One region of the Pragia fontium genome, then DNA from elsewhere that is predicted to be linked to it. Evidence: predicted binding sites of a transcription regulator. Region 1 holds the regulator's gene; the other holds the start of a gene.
The links. The regulator CRP, encoded in region 1, controls carbon source genes, mostly activating them, when cyclic AMP is high. The targets are predictions, from matches to a motif close to ATGTGANNNNNNTCACAT.

Region 1 (4,220 bases):
CAGTGCCTTACCCATGTTGCCTGCCATCCAAATCCCACTGCTGATTATTCACGCCAAAGACGACCCATTTATGGCGCCGGAGGTGATCCCCGATCTCAGCCAGCTGCCGGAAAATATTGAATACCAGCTAACGGAACATGGCGGACACGTTGGATTCGTCAGTGGAACCTGGAAAAAACCAAAAATGTGGTTGGAACAACGCATCCCTGAATGGCTGACCCCTTATCTGGAGAAAACAGCATGATCATCCCGTGGCAAGAACTGCCGCCAGAAACCTTAGAAAGTATTATCGAATCATTTGTTCTGCGTGAAGGGACCGACTATGGGGAGCAGGAGAAGACCTTACAACAAAAAGTGGATGATATTAAACGTCAGCTAAAAAGCGGAAAGTTAGTATTGATCTGGTCAGAACTGCATGAAACTATCAATATCATGTTAAAAGACCAGTTCAGCGATGGTGCTGAAGAACAGCCTTATCCGGATTTTAATTAGCCCGAAATTTTTGCTAATACCTTCCCGGCGCTGAACTATGCTCTACCCAATAACCATTAAAAAATAACAATGAAAATAAGGAATCAGGCCAATGTCAGCAAAGCATCCGATTATTGCGGTTACCGGCTCTAGCGGTGCCGGTACCACCACTACCAGTTTGGCTTTCCGGAAAATTTTCCAGCAGCTACAGCTCAATGCCGCCCGCATCGACGGCGATGCTTATCATCGATATACCCGCCCGGAAATGGATGCAGAAATCCGCAAAGCCAGAGAGCAAGGACGCCATATTAGCTATTTTGGCCCGGAAGCCAACGACTTTTCCCAATTGGAAAACAGCTTTATCGAATATGGTAAGACCGGTACTGGCCATACCCGAAAATATTTACATACCTACGATGAAGCGATGCCCTATAACCAATTACCGGGCAGCTTTACCCCTTGGCAGGCACTGCCAGAAGAAACCGACCTGCTATTTTATGAAGGACTGCATGGCGGTATTGTCACCGCTAAGCAAAATGTCGCACAGCACGTTGATCTGCTGGTTGGAGTTGTTCCTATCGTCAATTTGGAATGGATACAAAAACTGATTCGCGACACCGGTGAACGGGAACATTCCCGTGAGGCCGTTCTCGACTCCGTTGTACGTTCAATGGATGACTACATCAACTATATTACCCCTCAATTTTCCCGCACCCATATTAACTTTCAGCGAGTCCCCACCGTTGATACATCCGATCCCTTTTCGGCTAAGAGTATTCCAACCATGGATGAAAGCTTGGTGGTGATCCATTTTAGGGGATTAACCGGTATCGATTTCCCTTACTTGCTGGCGATGTTGCAGGGTTCATTTATCTCCCAAACCAATACGCTGGTGATCCCCGGCGGCAAGTTTGGGCTGGCCATGGAATTGATTATTACTCCGTTAATCCAGCAATTATTAGAAGGCCGGATATTAGAGTAAAAATATCGTGGGTAAAATGAGCAAACAACCAGTGATTACGCAGCTTAACCCTCATTTTAATAAGACAACACGAGACTCTTCGCTCAACCTGTGTTAAAACCATAAGTGTCAGGTACTATTAGGTAAAACAGGTTGTGTTCAGCCAGATGTAGGACAAATAGACAAACACCTCTATATTATTTTCTACATCGGCTATAATAGCGCTCACTAAGCAAATTATATGCTCCGGGGCGGGTAAGGTTTCCGGCAAGCTTCTCGCTTTGCTGTTTTTGGCAGTGACTACAAAGAGGATAACAACAAATGGTTCTCGGCAAACCGCAAACAGACCCTACTCTCGAATGGTTCTTATCTCATTGTCATATTCATAAATATCCATCTAAGAGCACACTGATTCATCAAGGTGAAAAAGCAGAAACGCTTTATTACATTGTGAAAGGGTCCGTAGCCGTTCTGATTAAGGATGAAGAAGGTAAGGAGATGATTCTCTCTTATCTGAATCAAGGGGACTTTATTGGTGAGCTTGGCCTTTTTGAAGAAGGTCAAGAGCGTACGGCTTGGGTTAGGGCGAAAACAGCATGTGAAGTTGCTGAAATTTCCTATAAGAAGTTTCGTCAACTGATTCAAGTTAACCCAGATATTTTAATGCGTTTGTCAGCCCAAATGGCCAGTCGTTTACAGGTAACGTCAGAGAAAGTGGGCAGTTTGGCTTTCCTTGATGTAACGGGTCGTATTGCACAAACGCTGTTGAATTTAGCCAAACAGCCTGATGCGATGACCCATCCGGATGGGATGCAAATTAAAATCACCCGTCAGGAAATTGGACAAATTGTTGGTTGTTCCCGTGAAACGGTAGGCCGTATCTTAAAAATGTTAGAAGATCAAAACCTGATCTCTGCACACGGTAAAACCATTGTTGTTTACGGGACTCGTTAAGTAACACACAAATCGACGGGTATGCTTGGACTTCATGGACAGCATGCCCGTTTTTCTTTCCCGGAAAACCTATGTGGCGACGAGTAATCTATCATCCAGAAATTAATTACGCTCTGCGCCAAACGCTGGTTCTCTGTCTACCTATTGCCCTCTTCTGGCTATTAAACGATTTACGCACCGGTTTTCTACTCTCTCTGGTACCGGCCTGCTGTAATATCGGCGGCTTAGATACCCCCCATAAACGCTTCTTTAAACGACTGGCCATTGGCGGAGCACTGTTTGTTCTCAGCAGCCTTTTACTGCAACAATTTCTTATCTGGTCGATACCGCTAGGCGTTTGCATGTTGATACTGGCTCTGCTGTTTGGCGTGACCGCAGAAATCAGCCCGTTACATGGGCGCTTAATGCCTGCTGCGCTGGTGGCAGGGATATTTACCCTCAGCATGGTTGATGTCCTACCAATCTGGTATGCCCCCATGTTGTTTATGATCGGCACCATCTGGTACGGCCTTTTCACCTATGTCTGGTTCAGGCTCTGGCAAGAGCAGCCAATGCGCGAGTCACTCAGTTTACTGTATCGCCAATTAGCTGATTATTTTGAAGAAAAATATAGCCTCCTCACTCAACACACCGACCCAGAAACCGCTCTGCCACCATTATTACAACGCCAACAGCAGGCCATGGACAGTATCTCGCTGGTCTATCAGCAAATATATATGATTACCGACCTGAAGCACCCACGCCATCAACGTTTGATGAGAGCTTTTCAGGTCGCTCTGGATTTACAGGAGCATATTACGGTCAGCCTGCACCAACCAGATGAGGTGCAAAAACTGGTTGAACAAAGCCATGCTGAAGCAGTTATTCGCCATAATGCTAAAATTATCAGTCATCGCTTACGGATTTTAGCCGATGATATTCTTTACCATCGTCGCCCCAGTCCCTTCAATATGGATCATGAGTTATCCGCACTGGAAAAAATTGCCAACCAACATCCTGATAATCCGGTTGGCGCCTTCTGTTATTATCACTTTAGTCGCATTGCCTATCTGCTGAGCAGCCAGCTACCGCTATATAACCGCAGTTTAATGCCTGCCCAAAACCGTTTACCTTTCTGGCGAGCATTAAAGAATTACTGCTCAATCAAATCGATTGCTTTACGAAACGCTGCACGCCTCGGGCTAACGTTAGCAGCAGGAACCGCTATCGGTAGCGTACTTAGCTTACCCAAACCTTATTGGATCCTTCTGACAATCATGTTAGTCAGCCAGAATGGTTATAACGCAACCCGCATCAGAATTCAGCACCGTGCCTTGGGAACCATGTTCGGCATTATCGTGGGCGCAGTCATTCTTCATTTGCATTACCCGCAAAATTACATGTTATTGCTGATGCTGTTGCTTACTCTGGTGTCCTATCTGATTGTGCGCAAAAATTACGGCATTGCGGTTATTGGCTTTACCATTACCGCGGTTTATACCCTGCAAATTATTGCTAATAGCGGTATGGAATTCCTGCTGCCGCGCCTGATTGATACCGTTATTGGTTGCGTTTTGGTATTTGCCAGTACCATCTGGTTATGGCCACAGTGGCAAAGCGGTCTGCTACGTAAAAATGCCCATGATGCCCTGGAAACTTATCAACAGCACCTTCGCCAGATGTTTAGCATGACCGATAATGCGCCTGAACTTTCCTATACTCGAATGAAGGTTAATCAGGCACACAATACGCTTTTCACTACCTTGAATCAGGCGATGCAGGAACCCGGTTTTAATTCCCGCTACTTAACGGATATGCGTCTGTGGATTACTCACAGCCAGTTTCTGGTTGAACA
Region 2 (4,220 bases), 1.9 Mb from region 1:
AAGCTCTTTGCTGGTAACGCTACGCCGGAACTAGCACAACGTGTAGCCAATCGTCTTTATACATCGCTCGGTGACGCCGCCGTAGGCCGTTTTAGTGACGGTGAAGTGAGCGTTCAAATTAATGAAAACGTACGTGGTGGCGATATTTTTATTATCCAATCCACCTGCGCACCAACCAATGACAATTTAATGGAATTAGTCGTTATGGTTGATGCACTGCGTCGTGCCTCTGCTGGTCGTATTACCGCGGTAATTCCTTACTTTGGTTATGCCCGTCAAGACCGTCGCGTACGTTCTGCCCGTGTACCTATTACGGCAAAAGTTGTCGCAGATTTTCTTTCTAGCGTTGGCGTTGACCGCGTATTAACCGTTGATCTGCACGCAGAGCAAATTCAAGGTTTCTTTGATGTACCGGTTGATAACGTTTTTGGTAGTCCAATTTTATTAGAAGATATGCTACAGCAGAATCTGGAAAGCCCAATCGTTGTCTCCCCAGATATCGGTGGTGTTGTACGGGCTCGTGCGATTGCGAAGCTGCTTAACGATACAGATATGGCTATCATTGATAAACGTCGCCCTCGCGCTAACGTTTCTCAGGTTATGCATATTATCGGTGACGTTAACGGTCGTGACTGCGTATTAGTCGATGACATGATCGATACCGGCGGTACCTTGTGTAAAGCAGCTGAAGCACTGAAAGAACGTGGTGCTAAACGCGTATTTGCTTACGCAACACACCCTATCTTCTCTGGTAATGCGGTTGATAACATAAAGAATTCAGTGATTGATGAAGTAGTGGTTTGTGACACTATTCCACTATCGGCTGAAATTAAAGCGATTAACAAAGTTCGTACGTTAACGCTTTCTGGCATGTTGGCTGAAGCTATTCGTCGCATCAGCAATGAAGAGTCAATTTCTGCGATGTTTGAGCACTAATAGAAATTGCCTGAACAAAACCCCGTTATTCATTATGATGAATAGCGGGGTTTTACGTAGTACCGAAAGTCATGCCATAAGATTAAGCGAATAACAATATGCCACTGATACTGACTGGACTATAGTGAGAATTCTTCGCTAATTTCTATAAGTGTTTATGACGATATTTATCATCGTTACAGTGTTTAATCCACCAATAGCGATCGGCAATTCGATCTCTGCCCCCAACACGGGCACCCACCAACCATACTAAAGCACCGATAAAAATACCCATAATAGGAATATGCGCCAAATCGCCAGGTAAAAGAGCTACTCCCCCCATATTACCTACGATGGTCAGGCCGACACCACCAATCATTGAAATCAGACCTAGTCCCATTAAGATGTTACCGAGTAAAACTGCGTTTCTGCGTTTCATAAAGCCCTCCACCAAATATCAAATGCTTGCTGAAGTGACAATCACCATGATTTAACCACGTTTTCATTATGAGTATAGACAGACATCCACAGATAGTGTGTGGTTATGATCACATGCTGCTAAACTTTTCTTACATTTTCCTTACATTTCATTAATTATCCTCTTTAACGATTCATGCTTTCGGCAAAATACTGTGATTTAACAAATCAGCCGTGCACTTTGCCATAACTGATAGCTTTACTTTGTAATTCAAGCCATCGAGGGTAAAATGGCGGGCTTGTTATTTCGACCTTTCTTTGTTTAGGGCAACTACCTGATAAAGAAACTATCGAAACACACCCAATAGCAGTAGGAATGGAATTAATCGTGAGCAGCATTAAATTAATCGTCGGCTTAGCCAATCCGGGGGCAGAATACGCCTTAACCCGTCATAACGCCGGTGCCTGGTATGTTGACCTGCTGGCTGAGCGTTATAACCAATCTCTAAAAGAAGAAGCTAAATTTTTTGGCTATACCGCCCGTCTGAATATAGGTGGACAGGACGTCAGACTCTTGGTCCCTACTACGTTTATGAACCTGAGCGGCAAATCAGTACTGGCTATGGCAAACTTTTTCCGTATTGCTCCAGAAGAAATTTTAGTCGCTCATGACGAACTCGACCTTCCTCCCGGGATTGCCAAACTCAAATTAGGTGGTGGTAATGGTGGACACAACGGCTTAAAAGATATTGCTAATAAATTAGCCAACAACCCGAATTTTTACCGTTTAAGAATTGGTATTGGTCATCCTGGCGATAAAAATAAAGTGACTGGATTTGTATTAGGAAAGCCACCTGCCAGTGAACAAAAAATGATCGATGACGCTATCGATGAGGCCGTTCGCTGCACTGATATCCTAATTAAAGAAGATGTGACTAAGGCAATGAATCGATTACATGCCTTCAAAGCCAGCGTCTGACTTTTTCTACCCGATGGTCAAAAAAATCAGCCGCAGACTTAATAATCTACGGCTGAATATGAGAGCTATCAGCGATCAGCTTTTTATTTTGCGATAAATAAACAAAACTAACATTGCCCCTAACACCGCAATCACCAGACTACCAATGTTAAAGCCATCAACGGAACCAAAACCGAAGAACGAACTGATATATCCCCCGACTAATGCCCCAATAATACCGAGAATGATGGTCATAAAGAAACCACCCCCGTCTTGGCCAGGCATTAACCACTTAGCAATAACACCGACCAGCAATCCTAAGATAATCCAGGCAATAAACCCCATAACTCCCCCTAAAATGACTATTTAATACCGGATAAAGAACCCAACCCGTTATTGTTAACCATACATATCAAGAGTAGATGGTAGCGGTTAATATTTCTATTTTTCAGAGGATATAATAGATGCTGCCTATAACTAAAATTAACCACAAAAATTAACCAACTGATATTTAATCACTTAACATCAAGCAAATTGACTGGATTAGATGTTCGCTAAGTGCTCGATAACCAAAAGATCTTTGCCTGTTTGCAAAATTCGATTTAATTTTTGTTAACGTTGTGCCGCTCTAACCGTAAGCAGTGACACGGTGGAGAACATATATGAATAAAATGAGATGGAATGGGTACACGATTAGTGTGTTCAATGGCAATATCCGTTTCGAAACGGATATTCCAGATGGATTTGTTATTTACGGTGATGAGTTAAAATACATGCTGGCAAAAGTCAATAACTACAGGTTTACCTTATTAAACGACCTTCCGTTTAAAGGCCTCAACGATGTCGCTGAAAAACTTAAAGAAATCACCTGATAGCGCTTTATTATTTACCGCAAAAAGCTCCCCAGGCCTCTTTAGATAACCCATGGGTGCGAATAAATTTTTTGGTTTTGCACAAAGCACGCCTGAGTGCTTTTTTGGCCTGCTCATGCTTAATTCGGCTAGCTGGATGCCGTATCCGCTTTGAAGCCCTTAAATCCGTTCCTAAAATGGTCACGCTATAGCAAATGTCGGTATTCGAACCGTCACTATCAATTTCATGATAAAACTTCATACATCACACCTTCCCTTCTTACGCCATGATAATGATAGTATAGCGAGTCTCTCTGACTGAATAAATGCCTCTAAAATAAAATTCGCCATCGCAATTAACTCTCTGATTATTAATATTTATTATGTATGTTACCCAAAGCGTTTTCATTTGAAATTCATAATAAATTAAAATCATATTTTAATTTTTTTAAACAATAATAATTTTATTAGCATTTGCTAATAAATATGACAATATCAAAACCATAAAAATAACTTGTCGTACAAAACATTTATTGCGGCAGAATATTTTTATTTATTTTCACCATAAATAAAATAATGCACAACATATTTTCGGACAAAAAATATACAATATCAATCAGTGTGTTATCTGAAAAAATCACATATTGATTTAATCGATACCTTAAAAGATTACCATTACAATACCATTTATTTTTTTGTGCTACTCCCTATTGCTAGTATTAAATTCATCCTGTATAAAATCGTCAAACTATAATTTTATTTAATAATTAAATATACAACAGATAAGTTATTGATATTTCCCTGCGTCAGCTGAAAAAATACAAACAATAGACAGTATATAACCCACTATAGAATGTCCATTGAGTATTTCCGCCTATTCAGGTAAGCTGTGGGTAGTATATCTATAATGGATGATAGATGAACATGCACTCAACTAAAGATCCAGTGCATAAATCCGAGGGCGCACATGTGTGCAATGATTTATGTCACTTGACAAGAATGTCGCTAAAACACGCGCATAATATGAAGAAAGCGGAAGCTCAGTCATATTGGCGTCGTTGCATGTTTTTTCTGGCTAT

Region 2: a site for CRP is predicted at 1,452-1,469, ahead of pth (aminoacyl-tRNA hydrolase). Genes of this name have one in related genera too.

Annotation. Positions count from the first base shown of each region.
Region 1 is NZ_LR134531.1:281,462-285,681, reverse strand. It holds gene EL341_RS01110 (hydrolase) at 1-244, shown strand, start outside; gene EL341_RS01105 (YheU family protein) at 241-492, shown strand; gene EL341_RS01100 (phosphoribulokinase) at 584-1,453, shown strand; gene crp (cAMP-activated global transcriptional regulator CRP) at 1,754-2,386, shown strand; gene EL341_RS01090 (YccS/YhfK family putative transporter) at 2,458-4,220, shown strand, end outside.
Region 2 is NZ_LR134531.1:2,209,134-2,213,353, forward strand. It holds gene prs (ribose-phosphate diphosphokinase) at 1-936, shown strand, start outside; gene ychH (stress-induced protein YchH) at 1,082-1,354, opposite strand; gene pth (aminoacyl-tRNA hydrolase) at 1,721-2,311, shown strand; gene EL341_RS09585 (GlsB/YeaQ/YmgE family stress response membrane protein) at 2,387-2,635, opposite strand; gene EL341_RS09590 (hypothetical protein) at 2,953-3,162, shown strand; gene EL341_RS09595 (hypothetical protein) at 3,173-3,403, opposite strand; gene EL341_RS09600 (RipA family octameric membrane protein) at 4,165-4,220, shown strand, end outside.